Regions from separate parts of the Cronobacter universalis NCTC 9529 genome, predicted to be linked through region 2. Evidence: predicted binding sites of a transcription regulator. Region 2 holds the regulator's gene; the other holds the start of a gene.
What was found. Region 2 encodes sigma-54, which starts transcription at its own class of promoters, with help from an activator protein. Its sites were predicted from a motif close to GTTGGCACANNTTTCGCTNT; they were not measured.

Region 1: a site for sigma-54 is predicted at 1,268-1,287, ahead of glnA (glutamate--ammonia ligase). Genes of this name have one in related genera too.

Annotation. Positions count from the first base shown of each region.
Region 1 covers NZ_CP012257.1:4,234,610-4,245,821, forward strand. Annotated here, with positions in the region: gene typA (ribosome-dependent GTPase TypA) at 1-996, opposite strand, end outside; gene glnA (glutamate--ammonia ligase) at 1,375-2,784, shown strand; gene glnL (nitrogen regulation protein NR(II)) at 2,984-4,033, shown strand; gene glnG (nitrogen regulation protein NR(I)) at 4,042-5,451, shown strand; gene AFK65_RS21965 (YshB family small membrane protein) at 5,562-5,684, shown strand; gene hemN (oxygen-independent coproporphyrinogen III oxidase) at 5,712-7,085, opposite strand; gene yihI (Der GTPase-activating protein YihI) at 7,270-7,800, opposite strand; gene yihA (ribosome biogenesis GTP-binding protein YihA/YsxC) at 8,391-9,026, shown strand; gene AFK65_RS22495 (spot 42 RNA, inhibition of DNA synthesis) at 9,120-9,167, opposite strand; gene polA (DNA polymerase I) at 9,332-11,212, opposite strand, start outside.
Region 2 covers NZ_CP012257.1:433,637-444,848, forward strand. Annotated here, with positions in the region: gene arcB (aerobic respiration two-component sensor histidine kinase ArcB) at 1-2,340, shown strand; gene elbB (isoprenoid biosynthesis glyoxalase ElbB) at 2,577-3,230, shown strand; gene mtgA (monofunctional biosynthetic peptidoglycan transglycosylase) at 3,227-3,952, shown strand; gene npr (PTS phosphocarrier protein NPr) at 3,964-4,236, opposite strand; gene rapZ (RNase adapter RapZ) at 4,233-5,087, opposite strand; gene ptsN (PTS IIA-like nitrogen regulatory protein PtsN) at 5,152-5,637, opposite strand; gene hpf (ribosome hibernation promoting factor) at 5,720-6,007, opposite strand; gene rpoN (RNA polymerase factor sigma-54) at 6,030-7,469, opposite strand; gene lptB (LPS export ABC transporter ATP-binding protein) at 7,566-8,291, opposite strand; gene lptA (lipopolysaccharide ABC transporter substrate-binding protein LptA) at 8,298-8,855, opposite strand; gene lptC (LPS export ABC transporter periplasmic protein LptC) at 8,824-9,399, opposite strand; gene kdsC (3-deoxy-manno-octulosonate-8-phosphatase KdsC) at 9,396-9,962, opposite strand; gene kdsD (arabinose-5-phosphate isomerase KdsD) at 9,978-10,964, opposite strand; gene AFK65_RS02050 (calcium/sodium antiporter) at 10,979-11,212, opposite strand, start outside.

The sequences.
Region 1 (11,212 bases), 510 kb from region 2:
AAGGATCTGACGAGAGGTAACGTATTTACCTTCTTTACCGCAGAACGGAGAGGTGTTGACGTTGAAGTACATAGAAACGGTCGGTTCGTCAACGGACAGGGCCGGCAGCGCTTCGACATTCTGCGGATCGCAGATGGTGTCGGAGATGTTCAGCTCGCCAAGACCGGTGATAGCGATGATATCGCCCGCTTCCGCCAGATCGGTATCGATACGCTCCAGGCCCAGGTGGCCCAGTACTTTACCGACTTTACCGTTACGGGTTTTGCCTTCGCTATCAATGATAGTGACCTGCTGGTTCGGCTTCACTTTACCGCGTTTGATACGGCCGATGCCGATGACGCCAACGTAGTTGTTGTAGTCCAGCTGGGAGATCTGCATCTGCAGCGGGCCGTCAAGATCGACGTCCGGCGCCGGTACATGGTCGACAATCGCCTGATACAGCGGGGTCATGTCTTCAGCCATGTCTTCGTGATCCAGACCCGCGATACCGTTCAGCGCGGACGCGTAAACGATAGGGAAGTCCAGCTGCTCGTCGGTCGCGTCGAGGTTGACGAACAGGTCGAACACCTGATCCACAACCCAGTCAGGACGCGCGCCCGGACGGTCAACTTTGTTGATAACCACGATAGGTTTCAGGCCATGGGCAAATGCTTTCTTGGTCACGAAGCGCGTTTGCGGCATGGGGCCGTCAAATGCGTCAACCACCAGCAGCACGGAATCAACCATGGACATTACACGTTCAACTTCACCACCGAAGTCGGCGTGCCCTGGGGTATCAACGATATTGATACGGTAATCATTCCATTTGATCGCGGTGTTTTTCGCGAGGATGGTAATCCCACGCTCTTTCTCCAAATCGTTGGAGTCCATCACGCGCTCTTGAGTTTCAGCACGTTCGTCGAACGTACCGGATTGCTGCAGCAGCTTGTCAACCAGGGTCGTTTTACCATGGTCAACGTGCGCAATGATGGCGATGTTACGCAATTTTTCGATCACAACTTTGCCTCAGGCATTAGAAATAGCGCGTTATTGTACACGTATTAATCGAAGGACTAAACAGGATCACAATCATCTGACGCAAACAAGTGTTGTCGCCAGGCTTTGTGATCCTTTTCACGCAGCGGTAAAAGGGCTATTAAACGTAAATTGCACCAACACAGTGCTTGTTTTTTACACACAGGCACTATATTGGTGCAATCTCTCCATTGTGGTGCAGCCCTTTTGCACTATGACGCGCATCATAGCGCCTTTTTGGGGGAATTTGAAAGTTGGCACAGATTTCGCTTTAAAGATTACAGGGCGGCAACGCCAATTTTAATAAGTACTGAATACCTCGTTACCACGACGACAATGACAAATCCGGGAGAGTTAAGTATGTCCGCTGAACACGTTCTGACGATGCTGAATGAACATGAAGTGAAGTTTGTGGATCTGCGCTTCACTGATACTAAAGGTAAAGAACAGCACGTCACCATCCCAGCCCACCAGGTGAACGCCGACTTCTTCGAAGAAGGTAAAATGTTCGATGGCTCTTCCATCGGTGGCTGGAAAGGCATCAATGAATCTGACATGGTGCTGATGCCGGACGCCTCCACCGCTGTCATTGACCCGTTCTACGAAGAACCGACCCTGATTATTCGTTGCGACATCCTCGAGCCGGGCACCATGCAGGGCTACGATCGCGACCCGCGCTCCATCGCCAAGCGCGCAGAAGAATACCTGCGCTCCACCGGCATCGCGGACACCGTACTGTTCGGGCCGGAACCTGAGTTCTTCCTGTTTGACGACATCCGCTTCGGCAGCTCCATCTCCGGCTCCCATGTCGCGATTGACGACATCGAAGGCGCGTGGAACTCCTCCACCAAATACGAAGGCGGCAACAAAGGCCACCGTCCGGGCGTGAAAGGCGGTTATTTCCCGGTTCCGCCGGTTGACTCTTCTCAGGACATCCGTTCTGTGATGTGTCTGACCATGGAAGAGATGGGCCTGGTCGTTGAAGCGCACCACCACGAAGTGGCCACCGCCGGTCAGAACGAAGTGGCGACCCGCTTCAACACCATGACCAAGAAAGCGGACGAAATTCAGATCTACAAATATGTCGTGCATAACGTCGCGCACCGCTTCGGCAAAACCGCAACCTTCATGCCGAAACCGATGTTCGGCGATAACGGCTCCGGTATGCACTGCCACATGTCCCTGTCCAAGAACGGCACCAACCTGTTCTCTGGCGATAAATACGCGGGTCTGTCTGAGCAGGCGCTGTACTACATCGGCGGCGTAATCAAACACGCGAAAGCCATTAACGCCCTGTCTAACCCGACCACCAACTCTTACAAGCGTCTGGTTCCGGGCTACGAAGCGCCGGTGATGCTGGCTTACTCGGCGCGTAACCGCTCTGCGTCTATCCGTATCCCGGTGGTTGCGTCTCCGAAAGCGCGTCGTATCGAAGTGCGCTTCCCGGACCCGGCGGCTAACCCGTACCTGTGCTTCGCTGCCCTGCTGATGGCCGGTCTCGACGGCATCAAGAACAAGATCCACCCGGGCGAAGCGATGGACAAAAACCTGTATGACCTGCCGCCGGAAGAAGCGAAAGAGATCCCGCAGGTTGCCGGCTCTCTGGAAGAAGCCCTGCAGGCGCTGGACGCAGACCGCGAGTTCCTGACCGCAGGCGGCGTGTTCACTGACGATGCGATTGACGCTTACATCGCGCTGCGTATCGAAGAGAACGATCGCGTTCGCATGACGCCGCACCCGGTAGAGTTCGAACTCTACTACAGCGTGTAATGATTTATTGATGTTGATAGCCAGCGGATTTCAGGTTGTCGCCACTGCGTGAAATCCGCGAATGTTTTTTTGTTGCCGTGGAAACTTTAGCCCATCTTCGGATGGGCTTTTTTCACCGCCCGATACCGGTTTTAACGGTCTTTTTCGCGTTAAAACGCTATAATGCACTAAATTGGTGCAAACCCTGGGGGACTGCTGGATGGCAACAGGCACGCTGCCCGATGCTGGGCAGATCCTTAATGCATTAATCAATAGCATTTTACTGGTCGACGACGAGCTGGCGGTGCATTACGCCAACCCGGCGGCGCAGCAGTTGCTCGCGCAAAGCTCACGTAAGCTTTACGGCACGCCCTTACCGGAGCTGCTGAGTTATTTTTCCCTGAATATCAGCCTGATGCAGGAGAGCCTGAACGCGGGCCAGGGATTTACCGATAACGAAGTGACGCTGGTAATAGATGGCCGCTCGCACATTCTTTCCCTGACGGCGCAACGTCTGCCGGATGGCCTGATCCTGCTGGAGATGGCCCCGATGGATAATCAGCGACGTTTAAGCCAGGAGCAGCTCCAGCATGCCCAGCAAGTCGCCGCGCGCGACCTGGTACGCGGCCTGGCGCATGAAATCAAAAATCCGCTCGGCGGCCTGCGAGGCGCAGCGCAGCTGCTGAGCCGCGCCCTGCCCGACCCGTCGCTGACGGAATATACCAAAGTCATTATTGAACAGGCCGACCGCCTGCGTAACCTGGTGGACCGCCTGTTAGGGCCGCAGCAGCCGGGCATGCACGTCACCGAAAGCATCCATAAAGTGGCCGAGCGGGTCGTGAAGCTGGTCTCTATGGAGCTGCCGGAAAACGTCACGCTGGTGCGCGACTACGATCCGAGCCTGCCGGAATTTACCCACGACCCGGACCAGATAGAACAGGTACTGCTGAATATCGTGCGTAACGCGCTCCAGGCGCTGGGCGAGGAAGGCGGCGAGATCACGCTGCGCACCCGCACCGCGTTTCAGTTGACGCTGCACGGCGTACGTTACCGTCTGGCCGCCCGTATCGACGTGGAAGACAACGGGCCGGGCATTCCGGCGCATCTGCAGGATACGCTGTTTTACCCGATGGTCAGCGGCCGCGAAGGCGGCACCGGGCTGGGGCTTTCCATCGCCCGAAATCTTATCGATCAGCATTCGGGAAAAATCGAATTTAACAGTTGGCCAGGCCATACCGAGTTCTCGGTCTTCCTGCCTATTCGGAAATAGAGGTGATTATGCAACGAGGGATTGTCTGGATCGTCGATGACGATAGCTCCATTCGCTGGGTGCTTGAGCGCGCGCTCACCGGAGCAGGCTTAAGCTGCACCACCTTTGAGAGCGGTCACGAGGTGCTGGACGCGCTGAGCACTAAAACCCCGGACGTGCTGCTGTCCGATATTCGTATGCCGGGCATGGACGGCCTGACGCTGTTAAAACAGATCAAACAGCGTCATCCGATGCTTCCGGTCATCATTATGACCGCGCATTCCGATCTCGACGCCGCCGTCAGCGCCTATCAACAGGGCGCGTTTGATTATCTGCCGAAACCGTTTGATATCGACGAGGCGGTGGCGCTGGTCGAGCGCGCCATCAGCCACTATCAGGAACAGCAACAGCCGCGCAGCGCGCAGGTTTTCGGCCCGACGACCGACATCATCGGCGAAGCGCCGGCGATGCAGGATGTGTTTCGTATAATCGGCCGCCTCTCCCGCTCCTCCATCAGCGTGCTGATTAACGGCGAATCGGGCACCGGTAAAGAGCTGGTGGCGCATGCGCTGCACCGCCACAGCCCGCGCGTTAAAGCGCCGTTTATCGCGCTGAATATGGCGGCCATTCCCAAAGACCTTATCGAATCGGAGCTGTTCGGACACGAAAAAGGCGCGTTCACCGGCGCGAACCAGATTCGCCAGGGCCGTTTCGAACAGGCCGACGGCGGCACGCTGTTTCTTGATGAAATTGGCGACATGCCGCTGGATGTGCAGACCCGCCTGCTGCGCGTACTGGCGGACGGTCAGTTTTACCGCGTCGGCGGCTATGCGCCGGTGAAAGTGGACGTGCGTATTATCGCGGCGACGCACCAGAACCTGGAGCTGCGCGTCCAGGAAGGGAAATTCCGCGAAGATTTATTTCATCGCCTGAACGTGATCCGCGTGCATCTGCCGCCGCTGCGCGAGCGCCGCGAGGATATCCCGCGTCTGGCGCGCCATTTCCTGCAGGTGGCGGCGCGCGAGCTGGGTGTGGAAGCCAAACTACTGCACCCGGAGACGGAAGCCGCGCTGACGCGTCTCGCGTGGCCTGGCAACGTGCGCCAGCTGGAAAACACCTGTCGCTGGCTCACCGTCATGGCCGCAGGCCAGGAAGTGCTGATTCAGGATCTGCCGGCCGAGCTGTTTGAAACCAGCGTGCCGGACGCGCCGTCGCAGGCGCTGCCGGAGAGCTGGGCAACGCTGCTCGCGCAGTGGGCCGACAGGGCGCTGCGTTCCGGTCATCAAAACCTGCTTTCCGAAGCGCAACCGGAGATGGAGCGTACGCTTTTAACCACGGCGCTACGGCACACGCAGGGACATAAACAGGAGGCCGCGCGCCTGCTGGGCTGGGGGCGGAACACCCTGACGCGCAAGCTAAAAGAGCTGGGAATGGAGTAAGCGGCAGGGCGGTGTAAAAAAACGCTGCCGCCCGCAAATTGCTCTAATTTTGTACTTTACTGTCCGCCAGGCTTGAGTATGATCGGGCGCGGTTATGGGGGAGAGTTATTATGCTGGAATCACTGATCCATATCGCCACGCAAAGCGCAGAAGCGGGCGCCGCCGCGGGCCATACGCCCCAGACGGCGATTGCCGCCCTGCTTTGCGCAGCGATAATCAACTTCTTTAGTTAAAAAAAGCGGGCGTAACGCCCGCTTTTTTTATATCACGCGTGAGAACTGTTGCAGCCGCGCTTTGCGGCGCAGATAGACGTCAAAGCACATGCAGACATTGCGAATCAGCAAACGCCCTTTCGCCGTCACGGTGATTCCGCGCGCGTTCACGTCCACCAGCCCGTCTTTCGCCAGCGGCGCCAGCAGTTGCAGATCTTCGGCAAAATAGTCGGCGAAACGGAGCGACCACGTCTTCTCGATCTCAGCGAAATCGAGCCGGAAATTACAGATCAGCGCTTTGATGACGTCGCGGCGGATGCAGTCGTCGCGCGTCAGCGCAAGCCCGCGCCACAGCGCGTTGCCCTGCTCATCCACCGCCTGATAGTAACGCTTAAGCTCTTTCTGGTTCTGCGCGTAGCAGTCGCCGATCATACTAATCGCCGAGACGCCTAAACCGAGCAGATCGGTGTCGCCCTGCGTGGTGTAGCCCTGGAAGTTACGATGCAGCACGCCGTCACGCTGGGCGATAGCCAGCTCATCATCCGGCTTCGCGAAGTGATCCATACCGATGAACTGATAACCCGCGTGGGTCAGCGACTGGATAGTCTGCTGAAGGATATCGAGCTTCTGCTGCGCCGACGGCAGATCCGCCTCTTTGATTTTGCGCTGCGCGGCAAAGAGCGTCGGCAGGTGCGCGTAGTTAAAGACGCTCAGGCGGTCCGGGTTAAGCTCCGCCACGCGCTGCAGCGTAAAGGCGAAACTTTCCGGCGTCTGCTTCGGCAGACCGTAGATTAAATCGATATTGGCTGAGGTGAAGCCCACTTCCCGCGCGCGTTTGATGAGCGCAAAGATGAAGTCTTCATCCTGCTCGCGGTTCACCAGACGCTGCACCTCTTTATTGAAATCCTGCACGCCCATGCTGAGACGGCGGAAGCCTTCGGCGTGCAGGTGATCCAGCACGTCCAGCTCAATTTCGCGCGGGTCGACTTCAATGGAGATTTCGGCGTCGTCGTTGAACCGGAAATTCGCGCGCAGCAGGCCCATCAGGCGGCTGATTTGCGCTTTGCTGAGGTAGGTCGGCGTACCGCCGCCCCAGTGCAGCTGGCTGACGCGACGCCCGGCAAACAGCGGCGCGCGATGAATAATCTCCTGCTCCAGCACGTCGAGATACTGGTCGGCTTTATGCTGCTGGCGGGTGACGATTTTATTGCAGCCGCAGAAGTAGCAGAGCTTGTGGCAGAAAGGGATGTGAACGTAGAGCGAGAGCGGCCTGTCGGGATAACGCGCGACCGCGCGCGCGAAATCAGGCTCGCCAAACGTTTCTGAAAACTCAAGAGCCGTGGGATATGAGGTATAGCGCGGCCCGGAATAGTTATATTTCTGGATGAGGGCCAGATCCCAGTCGATTACCTGCTCAGACATGCTTACTCCTTCCGACGGTTTCGCCGACGCGTTCGGCGAACTGGCCCACCCGGATGGCGGGTGATAAGCCGGCTGCGCAGCCACTTCTGGCGCCGCGACAGCCGGTGTAGTTTAACGAATAACCACACCAGATAACATACTATCGGAAGGAGTATAAGCAGGACGGTCGGCCCCATCGGAAGGGTTAGTTTCCGCCTTTGAGCAGGCGCATCATATCTTCCTGCGGCTCTTCTTCTTCGTCTTCATCGTCGTCGTAAGAAAGGCCGAGCTGCTGCATCAGTTCATCAATGCGATCGAGACGGGAATCGACCCACGCCTGATCGTCCGCGCTCAGGGTTTCCCCCTCTTCCAGGCGTTCCAGCAGCGCGTCCAGGCGCTCGTCGTTCTCCAGCATGTCCAGCTCTTCCTGCGGTGACAACATAGGTTTCTCACTCTTAGGTTGTGGTTGGTGCTTCTGAGGTCGGGTGTCCTGAGCGTCGCTCACCCCGAGCGGAATCGGTTTCTTACTGCCGATGCGCGGATCTTTCTGCTTAGACTGGCCGGAGGATTTTCCGGACGCGTCGGCACCCGTCGCGCGGCTCCCCGGCGCATGGCCGCGGTGCTTTTTATCGCGCTTGCGATCGCGGGCTTCCTGATTTAATTCTTCACGCGTTTTACGGCGAGCTTTAGCTTTGGCGGGGCCTTTGCCACGCACAGAGGATGAGGGTTGCTTCATAATTTTTCGTCTTGGGCCGTTTTAAACAGTATAGAATTGCGGCGGAATCTAGCAGAAAGCAAGTAAAGAAAAAAGGCGACAGGTAAACCTGTCGCCTTTTTTCCTGACTTTTTAACCGGTCATCGGTATCCACCGTCTTGGTGCGCTTACAACCAACCCTGTTTTTCCTTCAGCCGACAACGCTCCGTGTCGTGTTCCTTTATCCTTGTTAACGTCTCCGACGTTTACCGTCCTGGTATGCTGTGTGCTTCGTCACCCTGACGCTCCAGACCCCTCATCCTGAGTTATTATCCGTTGCGACACTCCGTTGCCCGTGACCATTACTTTACCAGTCTGAGCGAGGGGCTCAAGCCGCAAACGGCTCTAAAAGTCCATTTTCGGACATTTCTGCAAGGTTAACTCACTGTTTTTACTTAACTAAAACTTACAGAGCGGTTTTTAATACTGGCGAAATCTCAACATAAGGCGGGCGGATCTCTTACATCTCGCCAGGGCATTTTGTAAGCCTCGGGAGAGAACAACAGCCTTTTATCCCTGTTCAGGTATAATCGCGGCTATTGCTTAAGCTTATCCTGACGGAGACGACCGTTTTGACTCAGTTGAACTATCAACAGACGCACTTTGTGACCAGTGCGCCAGATATTCGCCACCTGCCTTCCGATACCGGCATTGAGGTGGCATTCGCAGGCCGCTCCAACGCCGGGAAATCCAGCGCGCTCAATACGCTGACCAATCAGAAAAGCCTGGCGCGCACCAGTAAAACGCCGGGACGCACGCAGCTGATTAACCTGTTTGAAGTCGCCGACGGCAAGCGCCTGGTGGATCTGCCAGGCTACGGCTACGCCGAAGTCCCGGAAGAGATGAAGCGCAAATGGCAGCGCGCGCTGGGTGAATACCTGGAAAAACGCCTGTGCCTGAAAGGCCTGGTGGTGCTGATGGATATTCGCCATCCGCTGAAAGATCTCGACCAGCAGATGATTGAGTGGGCCGTGGACAGCGGTATTCCCGTTCTGGTGCTGCTGACCAAAGCCGACAAACTGGCGAGCGGCGCGCGTAAAGCGCAGCTGAATATGGTGCGTGAAGCGGTGATTGCCTTTAATGGCGATGTGCAGGTTGAAGCGTTTTCTTCACTGAAGAAAACAGGCGTGGATAAGCTGCGCATTAAGCTGGACAGCTGGTTTAACGATCTGCCGTCTGTGGCCGAAGACGCCGCCCCGCAAGCGTAACCCTTTCTCCGGCGCGGGCCTGGCTCGCGCGTCCGCTTTTTCCGACGCAATAAAAAACGCCCCAGTCATTTCTGACTGGGGCGGCTAAAATATTCAGCCAAATCCGATTACGTGAAGTAAAAGGTCTGAAAGATAGAACATCTTACCTCTGTACCCTACGTCGATAACTCTACCCTTTTTTTATGACGGGAAAAAGCACTTTTTGTAATTTCTTTTCATCCTTTACATAGCAATTTCTAATGATTATCACAAAAATCTATTAGTTATGTTGCTAAGTTACAAAAGCGACCACGCGCGTTTGAGCATCAGTGCGCCTCATCCCAGTTTACGCCGCTGCCCACTTCCACCAGCAACGGCACGTCAAGCTGCATGCTGTTTTCCATGAGTTCATGGATTTTCTGCGATACCGCTTCCACGTCATCTTTATGCACTTCGAACACCAGTTCATCGTGCACCTGCATGATCATTTTGACGCGCGGCTGCGCTTTCTCCAGCCAGCCATCGACCGCGATCATGGCGCGTTTGATGATGTCTGCGGCCGTTCCCTGCATCGGGGCGTTGATCGCCGCGCGCTCAGCGCCTGCGCGCCGCGCCGCGTTGCTGGCATTGATATCCGGCAGGTAAAGGCGACGCCCGTCCAGCGTTTCCACATAGCCCTGTTCTTTCGCCTGCTTGCGGGTGCGCTCCATATACTCCAGCACGCCAGGATAACGCTCGAAGTAGAGATCCATGTACTTCTGCGACTCTTTACGCGGGATATTGAGCTGGCGCGACAGGCCGAACGCGCTCATGCCGTAAATGAGACCGAAGTTAATCGCCTTGGCGCTGCGGCGCTGCTCGTTAGAGACGCTCTCCAGCGGCAGACCGAACACTTCCGCCGCCGTCGCGCGGTGGATATCTTTGCCTTCCGCAAACGCGCTGAGCAGCCCTTTATCGCGCGAGAGATGCGCCATGATGCGCAGCTCAATCTGCGAGTAGTCCGCCGAGACAATTACATAATCCTCCGGCGCGATAAACGCCTGGCGGATACGGCGGCCTTCGTCGTTACGCACCGGAATGTTTTGCAGGTTCGGATCGGTGGACGACAGACGGCCAGTGGCCGTGACCGCCTGATGATAGGAGGTGTGCACGCGGTCGGTTTTCGGGTTAATCATCTGCGGCAGTTTATCGGTGTAAGTCGATTTCAGCTTCGCAAGGCCGCGGTATTGCAGAATGACTTTCGGCAGCGGGTAGTCGAGCGCCAGCTCTTCCAGCACTTCTTCTGAGGTAGACGGCGCGCCGCCCGGCGTTTTCTTCAGCGGCTTGATGCCCTGCTTTTCAAACAGGATGGTTTGCAGCTGTTTGGTGGAGGAGAGGTTAAACGGCTCGCCCGCAATCTCATGCGCTTTTTGCTCAAGCTCGGCGAGCTTAAGGGCAATCTCCTGCGAATGCGCGTGCAGCACCGCCGGATCGATTTTCACGCCGTTGCGCTCAATACGCGACAGCACCGGCACCAGCGGCATCTCAATGTGTTCAAAGATATTCAGCGGGCCTTTGTGCTGCTGGAGTTTCGGCCACATCTTCAGGTGCAGCTGGAGCGTCACGTCGGCGTCTTCCGCCGCGTAGCGCCCGGCCTGTTCGAGATCGATCTGGTTAAACGTGAGCTGGTTTTTACCTTTGCCGGCGATCTGCTCAAACGTGATGGTGGTGTGTTTAAGCCAGCGGCTGGACAGGCTGTCCATATCGTGGCGGCCGGAGACGCTGTCCAGAATGTAAGATTCCAGCATGGTGTCGAAGACAATGCCGCGCAGCTCAATGCCGTAGTTCTGCAAAATGCCGCGGTCGAATTTCAGGTTCTGGCCCACTTTCACCAGCGAGTCGTCTTCCAGCAGCGGTTTTAATAATTCCAGCACGCGATCGCGGGACAGCTGATCCGGCGCGTCGAGGTAATCATGCGCGACCGGAATATAGGCGGCAAGGCCAGGCTCGGTGGCGAACGAGATGCCGACGAGGTTAGCTGTCAGGTTATCCAGGCTGTCCGTTTCGGTGTCCACAGCCACCACCGGCGCGTTTTTAATGCGCTCGATCCACGCCTGAAGCGTCTCTTCATCAAGAATGGTGACATAGCGCTCCGCAGAAAGCGCGACGGCCTCTTCTTCCGGCTCCGCGTCGACGACAATGGTTTCTGTGGGCTTCGCGGCGGGTTT
Region 2 (11,212 bases):
ATGAAACAGATCCGCATGCTGGCGCAGTATTACGTTGATTTACTGGTAAAGCTTGGCCTGGTGCGCTTTTCGCTGCTGCTGGCCCTTGCGCTGGTCGTGCTGGCGATGGCGGTGCAAATGGCCGTGACGATGGTGCTGCACGGTCAGGTCGAAAGTATTGACGTTATTCGCTCGATTTTCTTTGGCCTGTTGATCACGCCCTGGGCGGTCTACTTTCTGTCGGTGGTGGTGGAGCAACTTGAGGAGTCGCGCCAGCGGCTCTCGAAGCTGGTGGACAAGCTTGAAGAGATGCGCGAGCGCGATCTTAAGCTCAACGTGCAGCTTAAAGACAATATCGCCCAGCTTAACCAGGAGATCGCCGACCGTGAAAAAGCGGAGGCCGAGCGCCAGAATATGCTGGAGCAGCTGAAAGTGGAGATGAAAGAGCGCGAGGTCACGCAAATCCAGCTGGAGCAGCAATCTTCTTTTCTGCGCTCGTTTCTCGACGCCTCGCCGGATCTGGTGTTCTACCGCAATGAAGATAAAGAGTTTTCCGGCTGCAACCGGGCGATGGAGCTGCTCACCGGCAAAAGCGAAAAACAGCTGATTGGTCTGAAACCCCACGAGGTGTATGCGCCGGAAGCGGCGGAAAAAGTGCTGGAGACCGATGAAAAAGTCTTCCGCCATAATGTGTCTCTTACCTACGAGCAGTGGCTCGACTACCCCGATGGCCGCAAAGCGTGCTTTGAGATCCGCAAAGTGCCGTATTACGACCGCGTGGGCAAACGGCACGGACTGATGGGCTTCGGGCGCGATATTACCGAGCGTAAGCGCTATCAGGACGCGCTCGAGCGCGCCAGCCGCGATAAGACCACCTTTATCTCCACCATCAGCCATGAGCTGCGCACGCCGCTTAACGGCATTGTGGGCTTGAGCCGCATTCTGCTGGATACCGATCTCAGCGCTGAACAGGAAAAATACCTGAAGACCATTCACGTCTCCGCCGTGACGCTTGGCAATATCTTCAACGATATTATCGACATGGATAAAATTGAGCGCCGTAAAGTGCAGCTTGATAACCAGCCTGTCGACTTCACCAGTTTTCTGGCGGACCTGGAAAACCTCTCCGGCCTTCAGGCGCAGCAGAAAGGGCTGCGCTTCGTGATGGAGCCGGTGCGCCCGGTGCCGCATAAAGTGCTGACCGACGGTACGCGCCTGCGGCAGATCCTCTGGAACCTCATCAGCAACGCGGTGAAATTTACCCAGCAGGGCCAGGTGACGGTGCGCGTCAGCTATAACGAAGACGAGCAGCTACGCTTTGAGGTGGAAGATTCCGGTATCGGCATTCCGCAGGAGGAACAGGACAAGATCTTCGCCATGTATTATCAGGTGAAAGATAGCCAGGGCGGAAAACCGGCGACCGGCACGGGGATTGGGCTGGCGGTATCGCGCCGTCTCGCGAAAAGCATGGGCGGCGATATTACGGTGTCCAGCAAACCGGGGCAGGGATCAACCTTCGTCCTGACGGTGCAGGCGCCGCGCGTGGCGGAAGAAGTGGAAGATACGCTGGCCGACGACGAGATGCCGCTGCCCGCGCTGCATGTGCTGCTGGTGGAAGATATTGAGCTTAACGTTATCGTGGCGAGCTCGGTGCTGGAAAAACTCGGCTGCAGCGTTGAGGTGGCGATGACCGGCAAAGCGGCGCTGGAGATGTTCAGCCCCGGCGAGTTTGACCTGGTGCTGCTGGATATTCAGCTGCCGGACATGACCGGGCTGGATATCTCACGCGAACTTAACCGCCGCTATTCCCGCGACGCGCTGCCGCCGCTGGTGGCGCTAACGGCCAACGTGCTGAAAGATAAAAAAGAGTATCTGGAAGCGGGCATGGACGACGTGCTGAGCAAACCGCTGGCGGTGCCGGCGCTGACCGCGACCATCAAAAAGTTCTGGGATACGCAACCTGACGATGAGGAGCAAGACGTGACGACAAGCGACGACAGCAAGCAGCAGGCGCTGCTCGATCTCCCGATGCTGGAGCAATATCTGCAACTGGTTGGCCCGAAACTTATCACCGATGGTCTGGCGATGTTTGAAAAAATGATGCCGGGCTACCTGAGCGTGCTGGAATCCAACCTCACCGCGCGCGATCAAAAAGGCATTGTGGAAGAGGGCCATAAGATCAAAGGCGCTGCCGGCGCGGTAGGGCTGCGTCATTTGCAGCAGCTGGCGCAAAAAATCCAGTCGCCCGATCTGCCTGCGTGGTGGGATAACGTGGGTGAATGGATTGAAGAGCTGAAACAGGAGTGGCGTCACGACGTTGAGGCGCTGAAAGCCTGGGTTGCCGGGGCCGGAAAAAAATGACCCCGGCTAAACCGGGGTGCGCGAATACTGCGCCAACACCAGGGAAATCGTGGCCTCGCCATTGATTAGTGATGTTGATCTTTTTAACTACGTGGCGCGGCCTGAGTAATCAAAGCGCTCGTACATAAGATAGCAAATCTTAAATGATTTGTTATGTGAATCAGTAAAATGTGTGAAGCATAACGTTTAAATAACATTTTACGCAAAGTTTCAACGGCTTAACGTAAGGATAAATCATGAAAAAAATCGGAGTGGTTTTAAGCGGTTGTGGCGTTTATGACGGTTCTGAAATCCATGAGGCGGTGATTACGCTGCTCGCGCTGGCCCGCAATGGCGCGCAGGCGGTCTGTTTTGCGCCCGATAAACCACAAGCGGACGTGATTAATCACGTCACGGGCGAACCGACCGGCGAGACGCGTAATGTGCTGGCGGAAGCGGCCCGCATCGCCCGCGGCAAGATAACGCCGCTGGAGCAGGCGCGCGCGGAGGATCTCGATGCGCTGGTGGTCCCAGGCGGGTTTGGCGCGGCCAAAAACCTGTGCGATTTCGCCACGCGGGGCAGCGAATGCGCCGTCGACCCGGCGCTTCTGACGCTGGCTAGGGCGATGCACGAAGCGGGTAAGCCGCTGGGCTTTATCTGTATCGCGCCCGCGATGCTGCCGAAAATTATCGCCGCGCCTCTGCGTCTGACTATCGGCACCGACATCGATACCGCCGAGCTGGTGGAAGAGATGGGCGGGGAACATGTGCCGTGCCCGGTGGACGATATTGTGGTCGATGAAGATAACAAAGTGCTGACCACGCCCGCCTATATGCTGGCGGAAAGCATCGACGAGGCGGCGGCAGGCATTGAGAAGCTGGTGGCGCGCCTGGTGGCGATGTGCGAATGAATAAAACGCGCGGTTCGCTGTTTGCGCGTCTGCGGCGGCTGGCGCTGCGCGCGGTTCTGGCGGTTCTCGGCGTCTGGGTAGCGGGTATTCTGCTGTTCAGCGTGATGCCGGTGCCGTTTTCGGCGGTTATGGTCGAGCGCCAGTTCTCCGCGTGGTTGAGCGGCGATTTTGGCTACGTGGCGCACTCCGACTGGGTAAGTATGGATGAGATTTCGCCCTGGATGGGGCTTGCGGTCATCGCGGCGGAAGATCAGACGTTCCCGGATCACTGGGGATTTGACGTGGCGGCGATCCAGAAAGCCGTCTCGCATAACGAGAACAGCCGCCGCATCCGCGGGGCGTCCACGCTGTCGCAGCAAACGGCCAAAAACCTGTTTTTATGGGACGGACGCAGCTGGCTGCGAAAAGGGCTGGAGGCGGGCTTAACGCTCGGTATCGAAACCGTCTGGAGCAAGCGCCGCATTCTGACGGTCTATCTGAATATCGCGGAATTCGGCGACGGCGTGTTTGGTGTGGAAGAGGCCTCACAGCGCTATTTCAACAAGCCCGCCAGCCGTCTGTCAGCGTCAGAAGCCGCGCTGCTGGCGGCAGTGCTGCCCAACCCGCTGCGCTATAAGGCGTCCGCGCCGTCAGGCTACGTGCGTGCGCGTCAGCAGTGGATTTTGCGCCAGATGCGCCAGCTCGGCGGTGAGTCGTTTATGGCGCAGCATAAGCTGCGCTGAGGACTGGGCGGTCAGTCTTCGTCAAAGCCTGCGTTAAACAGCGCGATCACGGCCGCCAGCGCTTCTTTTTCCTGCGGGCCGGTAGCTTCAATCTCAATGTGCCCGCCCTGGGCGGAATCCAGCATCAGCAGCGCGATCACGCTGCTGGCTTCCGCTTCTGTCCCGGCTTCATTACGCAGTAATACTTCCGCGTCAAAGCTCTGCACCAGCTCAAACAGCTTCATGGCCGGGCGGGCGTGCATCCCGAGCTTGTTGGTGATCTCAACGGTCTGTTTTACGGTCATGATTTGCGTTTTTCCAGCGTGCGATGGCGGGACTGAACGTTTTTACCGCGCGAGCGGAAGTAATCCGCCAGCTGTTCGGCGATATAGACAGAGCGGTGTTTACCGCCGGTGCAGCCAATCGCGACGGTGAGATAGCTGCGGTTGTTGGTTTCCAGCATCGGCAGCCAGAGTTCCAGGTAGCTGCGCGTCTGGTAGATGAAGTTATGCACTTCGGTATGGCGGTCGAGAAACGCCGCGACGGGCTTGTCGAGGCCGGTCATCGGGCGCAGTTTCGGGTCCCAGTGCGGGTTCGGCAGGAAGCGCACGTCGAAAACGTAATCGGCGTCGATAGGGATGCCGTGTTTAAAGCCGAAAGATTCAAACACCATTGTGAGTTCGCGCTCGCGCTTGCCGAGCAGCCGCGTGCGCAGCATCTCGGCCAGTTCATGCACCGACATTTCCGACGTATCGACGATAAGATCCGCACGCGATCGCAGCGGCTCCAGCAGATCGTTCTCTTCATCAATGGCGCTTTCCAGCGACAAATTTTTGCTGGAGAGCGGGTGCAGGCGACGCGTGTCGCTGTAGCGGCGGATAAGCGTGTTACGGTCGGCGTCGAGGAACAGCAGTTGCGGAGAGAACGCGTCCGGCAGGTTGTTCATCGCCTGCTCAAACACCTCCGGGGATTCCGGCATATTGCGAACGTCGATGCTCACCGCGGCGGATATCTGCCTTTCCGAAAGCGTGCGCGCCAGTTCAGGCAGCAGCACGACAGGCAGGTTATCGACGCAGTAGAACCCCATATCTTCCAGTGCACGCAGGGCGACCGATTTCCCTGACCCTGAACGTCCACTGACGATCATCAGAACCATCTGCTGTTTCTCCACACTTCAGACCGGGTAACCGGCGCCTCCTGGATTGTGCCTGTCGGCACGGTCATTCATTCTCTTCACTGGTTTCAGTGATTATCTGGTAGAGCTCTTCATCGCTTTGCGCGGCGCGCAGACGGCGACAAATCGTTTTGTCCGCCAGTCTTTTTGCCACCAGAGAGAGCGTATGCAGATGCGTTTTGGTTTGATCCGCCGGCACCAGCAGCGCAAAAAGTAAATCGACGGGCTGGTTATCAATGGCGTCGAAAGGGATAGGCGTTTCAAGCTGGACGAAAACGCCGACGGCGCGCAGCGTATCTTCTTCAAGCTTGCCGTGGGGAATAGCGATGCCGTTGCCGATCCCGGTACTGCCCATCCGCTCACGGGTGAGGATCGCTTCAAAGACGACCTGCGGCGGCAGGCTGAGCTGCTTTGCCGCCAGCTCGCTGATAATTTCCAGGGCGCGCTTTTTGCTCTGGCAGTGTACGCCGCTGCGGGTGCATTCCTGGTTTAAAACATTGCTCAATGGCAGAGCCGAATCATTATTCATCATAATTTCACCTAAGCGTTTTCTGGTGCGGCGGCTCGCCGCACGGGCCGCGAGCCGCCGATGTCCCAGCGCAACGCCCGGACAATTAATGTTGTTTCAGTTTATCTTTATGTTTAGTGAGCTGCCGCGCCAGTTTATCAATCAAACCGTCAATAGCGGCGTACATATCCTGCGCTTCCGAACTGGCATGCAGCTCCCCGCCGTTCACATGCAGGGTGGCGTCGGCGATTTGCGTCACCTTTTCCACCTTCAGCACAATATAGACCTGATTAATCCTTTCGAAATACTGCTCCAGCTTGGCGAACTTGGTATTAACGAAGTCGCGCAGCGCTTCAGTGATTTCGACGTTATGTCCTGTGATGTTGAGCTGCATAGTGTCTTCCTTATCGGTTGGGTCAGACCAGCTGTTTGCGCTGGTTTGACGGCGGTATGGATAAAGATTCTCGATACTTCGCAACGGTACGGCGGGCCACCATGATCCCCTGTTCTGACAGCATAGACGTAAGCTTGCTGTCGCTTAAGGGTTTCGCGGGGTTTTCCGCTGCAATCAACTTTTTCACCAGCGCGCGGATGGCCGTGGACGAGGCTTCGCCGCCGCCCTCGGTGTTTACGTGGCTTGAGAAAAAATACTTTAATTCAAAGATGCCGCGCGGGCTGTGCAGATATTTTTGCGTGGTGACGCGGGAGATAGTGGATTCATGCATCTCGACCGCCTGAGCAATATCGGCCAGCACCATCGGCTTCATATACTCTTCGCCCTGTTCAAAGAACGCCTGCTGCTGTTCGACGATGCAGCGGCTGACGCGCAGCAGCGTGTCGTTACGGCTCTCCAGGCTTTTGATAAGCCATTTGGCCTCCTGGAGATTGCTGCGGATGAACTGGCTGTCGGATTCATTGCGCGCGCTGCCGGACATGGCGGCGTACTGCTGATTGATTTTGAGCCGGGGAAGGCTGTCGGCGTTGAGCTCGACGGTCCAGCGGTCGTTATGCTTGCGCACCAGGACATCCGGGATGACATATTCCGGCTCGCCGGTCTGGATCGACTGTCCAGGGCGCGGATCGAGCGACTGAATAAGAGTCACGGCTTCTTTCAATACATCTTCTTTAAGGCGCGTGACGCGCATCAGGCTGCGGAAGTCATGATTGGCCAGCAAATCGAGATGATCGCTGACGATCTGGCGCGCCTGCGCCAGGAAGGGCGTTTCAGCGCTGAACTGCGAGAGCTGGATTAGCAGGCAGTCGCGCAGATCGCGGGCGGCGACGCCTACCGGATCGAAACGCTGAACGCGCTTAAGCACGGCTTCGATCTCTTCCAGACCAATGTCGTCATCGCTATTGCCCATGCCGTCGAGAATATCCTGCACCGTCACGGTGAGATAGCCGGTGTCGTCCACCGCGTCGACGATCGCCGTGGCGATGGCGCGATCGGTATCGGAAAACGGCGTCAGTTCCACCTGCCACATCAGGTAGTCCTGCAAGCTTTGGGTGGTTTCGCCCTGATAGACAGGCAATTCGTCGTCGATATAGTCAGTGCCGGTGCCCGACGGCGTGCCGGCGGTGTAGATCTCGTCCCAGCTGGCGTCAAGCGGCAGCTCGTCCGGCATCTCTTTTTGCTCCAGCGCTTCGGCGGTGTCCAGCCCTTCGCTGGTCTGCGTTTCCTGAGTGGCAATTTCGTCGTGAATGTCGGTTTGTTCAAGCAGGGGATTGCTCTCCAGCGCCTGTTGCAGCTCCTGTTGAAGCTCCAGCGTGGACAATTGCAACAAGCGGATGGCCTGCTGCAACTGCGGCGTCATGGCGAGCTGTTGGCTAAGCCTTAGTTGCAAACCTTGCTTCATATTCAGAGCAAAAATCCTCAGGTGTAAACGTCAAAAAGACCTGTTGCGGCAGGGTGCGCCGGGAAGCGCGCCGTTTCTGCCTGTTGCTCTACCCTATCAGAGTCTGAACTCTTCCCCAAGGTATACGCGTTTAACCTGTTCGTCCTGCAGGATATCTTCAGGCGTGCCGTGGGCGATAAGGTGGCCCTGGCTGACAATGTAAGCGCGTTCGCAGACCGCCAGCGTTTCACGCACGTTGTGGTCGGTAATCAGCACGCCGAGGCCGCTGTCGCGCAGATGCTCAATAATGCGCTTAATATCGATAACTGAAATCGGGTCGACGCCGGCGAACGGTTCATCAAGCAGGATAAATTTCGGGTTCGCGGCCAGCGCGCGGGCGATCTCGACGCGACGGCGCTCGCCACCGGAAAGCGACTGGCCGAGGCTATCGCGCAGATGGTCGATGTGAAACTCTTCCATCAGCTCTTTGGCGCGATCTTCGCGCTGCTCGGTGCTGAGATCGTCACGGATTTGCAGGACGGCCATCAGGTTGTCATAGACGCTCAGGCGGCGGAAAATCGACGCTTCCTGCGGCAGATAGCCGATGCCGCGACGCGCGCGGGCGTGCAGCGGCAGCAGGCTGATATCTTCATCATCAATGATGATGTCGCCCGCGTCGCGCTGAACGATACCCACGACCATATAAAACGTCGTGGTTTTGCCCGCGCCGTTCGGGCCAAGCAGGCCGACAATCTCGCCTGAGTTTACCGTCAGGCTGACATCTTCCACTACGCGGCGGCCTTTGTAGGCTTTCGCCAGGTGTTTCGCAATGAGTGTTGCCATAAGGGTTTAGTTACTCTTTTTCTGGGCTGGCGCCTGAGCGGCACCGTCTTTATTTTGCAGCTGCGACGGCACCAGCACGGTGGTGACGCGTTTACCTTTCTCGCTGAACGCCTGCATTTTCTGCTCTTTCACGAGATAGGTGATTTTGTCGCCTTTGATGTTGCTGTCGAGCTGTTCAAGGTAGGCGTTGCCGGTCAACACCACGAAATCGCTCTGCAGCTCGTAGTGCATCGTGGAGGCGTGGCCTTTCACCGGTTTGCCGTTGTCCTGCATCTGGTAGAACGTGGCCGGATTGCCGTAACCGTCAATCACCTCTTTGCCTTTATCACCGCTCGGGCGCGTCACGACGACTTTATCGGCGTTGATTTTAATCGTGCCCTGGGTCACCACGACGTTGCCGGTGAAGGTGACCACGTTGCCCTGCATATCCAGCGACTGCTGATCGGATTCAATATGGATAGGCTGTTCGGTATCGCCCGTCAGCGCGAACGCCGGGAAGCCTGCCGCCAGCAGCGTACTGGTCAGTACGAGATTAAGGCTGAGTTTGTTTATTCTGGATTTCATAAGAAGTTCTAACCTTTTCAATCAGCTCGGCATTTTTGCTGCGAAGGTTCCCGCGCATTTTCAGGCCGCTGGAATTAAAGCTGGTGCCGTAAAGAGTAACAAGCGTATCAGAGGTAACGTCCTGGGTGACCAGGTTGATCTCCGCCTTGTCGGTCGTAATTTTGCGTAACTGTGAATCTGGCGTCAGCGCGTTCACTTCCACATGACCGGTCAGATAGAGCATCCTGTCATTGGTCAGTTTGGCACGATCCGCCTTGACCGACCAGGTCGGCACTTTATTGGTATCGAAGGTGGTCATCACCGGCTGTGTAAACCAGGAAACGCCTTCTTCGGAGAAATATTCGACGTGCTGCGCGACCAGGCGGTAGTTCAGCGCGCCTTCCGGGCTATAGACAACGGTATTCGACTGCTCGCTCTGGTATGTCGGCTCATTGCTGTTTACCGTCGTCGGGCCGCTTTCATCCTGATCGGCCAGGTTAATGCCAATCAGCACCAGCGCGGCCAGCGCCAGCAGGATAATGACCCAGCGTCTGGTCTTACTCATATGGATTGCCCTATGGCCTCATCTAATTTGCCCTGCGCCAGCAGCAGGAGATCGCACACTTCGCGCACCGCGCCGCGTCCGCCTGCAATATGGGTGACGTAATCCGCTTTTGGCGTCAGCAACGGATGCGCATCCGCTACCGCGACGCTCAGCCCGACCTGCGCCATGACCGGCCAGTCAATTAAATCATCGCCCACATAGGCGACATTTTCTGGAGCAAGCGCCAGTTTTTCCAGCAGTTGCCGGTAAGCGATAAGCTTATCGGATTGTCCCTGGTAAAGATGCGTAATGCCGAGCGTCTCGCAGCGATCTTCCAGCAGCTTCGCTTTGCGCCCGGTGATAATCGCGACCTCAATGCCGGACGTCAGCGCGCAGCGAATACCGTAGCCGTCGCGTACGTTGAAGGCTTTCAGCTCTTCGCCGCTGTTGCCCATGTAAATCAGGCCGTCGGACATGACGCCGTCGACATCCAGGATCAGCAGGCGGATTTGCGCCGCCTGCGCAATGATCTGCGCGCTCACCGGCCCATAGCAGGTAGAGATGGCGCCATCAGGGTTACTCATTAAACCTTTCCTTTGTTACACCACGCCTGCGCGCAGCAAATCATGCATATGTATCACACCGCGCAACTGGTCGCCATCAGCCACCATGACGGAAGTAATATGGCGCGACTGCATCAGGTTAAGCGCATCGACCGCGAGCGTCCCCGGACGCACCCGAATGCCGCCTGGCGTCATCACGTCGACAATCTTCATCTGATGCAGATCGCCGCCCATATCAAAGACGCGGCGCAAGTCGCCATCGGTAAAGACGCCGTCGATTTTCATCAGGTCATCGCAAATGACCGTCATGCCAAGATTCTTGCGGGTGATTTCCAGAAGCGCGTCGCGCAGAGAGGCCTCTTTGCTGACGTGCGGAATTTCATCGCCGGTGTGCATGATGTCGTTAACCCGCAGCAGCAGCTTGCGCCCGAGCGCGCCGCCCGGATGCGAAAGCGCGAAATCTTCAGGCGTAAAGCCGCGCGCTTTTAGCAGCGCGACGGCGAGCGCATCGCCCATAACCAGCGTCGCGGTGGTGCTGGTGGTCGGCGCCAGGCCGAGCGGGCAGGCTTCCTGCGGTACTTTTATGCACAGATGGATATCCGCCGCTTTGGCCATCGCGCTCTCCGGACGGCCTGTCACGCAGATAAGCTGCACCTGAAGCCGTTTGAGCACCGGGATCAGCGCCAGGATTTCGTTGGACTCGCCGGAGTTGGAGATCGCAATCACGATATCCTGCGGGCTCACCATGCCTAAATCGCCGTGGCTCGCCTCCGCCGGATGCACGAAGAACGATGGCGTGCCGGTGCTGGCGAACGTGGCCGCCATTTTTTTACCGATGTGCCCCGATTTGCCCATGCCCATCACCACGACTTTGCCGCGGCAGTAGAACATGCTTTCGCAGGCGCGGGCAAAGTCGGCGTTAATGTATTGATCCAGCTGTTCCAGGCCTGCGCGCTCAATAGTCAGGACATCTTTCCCGGCCTGTTCAAAGTCAAAACCTGGCGGTAAATCTAGTTGCGACATAATGCGATTCCGATTCATCCAACAAGACGCGGCGACGCCCAGAACAGCATCACCATCCAAACGAGAAACCCACATAATAATCCGGCGCCGGTTTTTTTACCGAGATACCGCTCAGGACGCCAGCACAGCATCACGAAAATAACGCTGACCAGCAGCATGACGCCGTAATCGCGGGTGAAGGCCAGCGGATCGAAATGACCAGGCGCCAGCAGCGCGGGCAGGCCAGGAACAATAGCCAGATTGTAAAC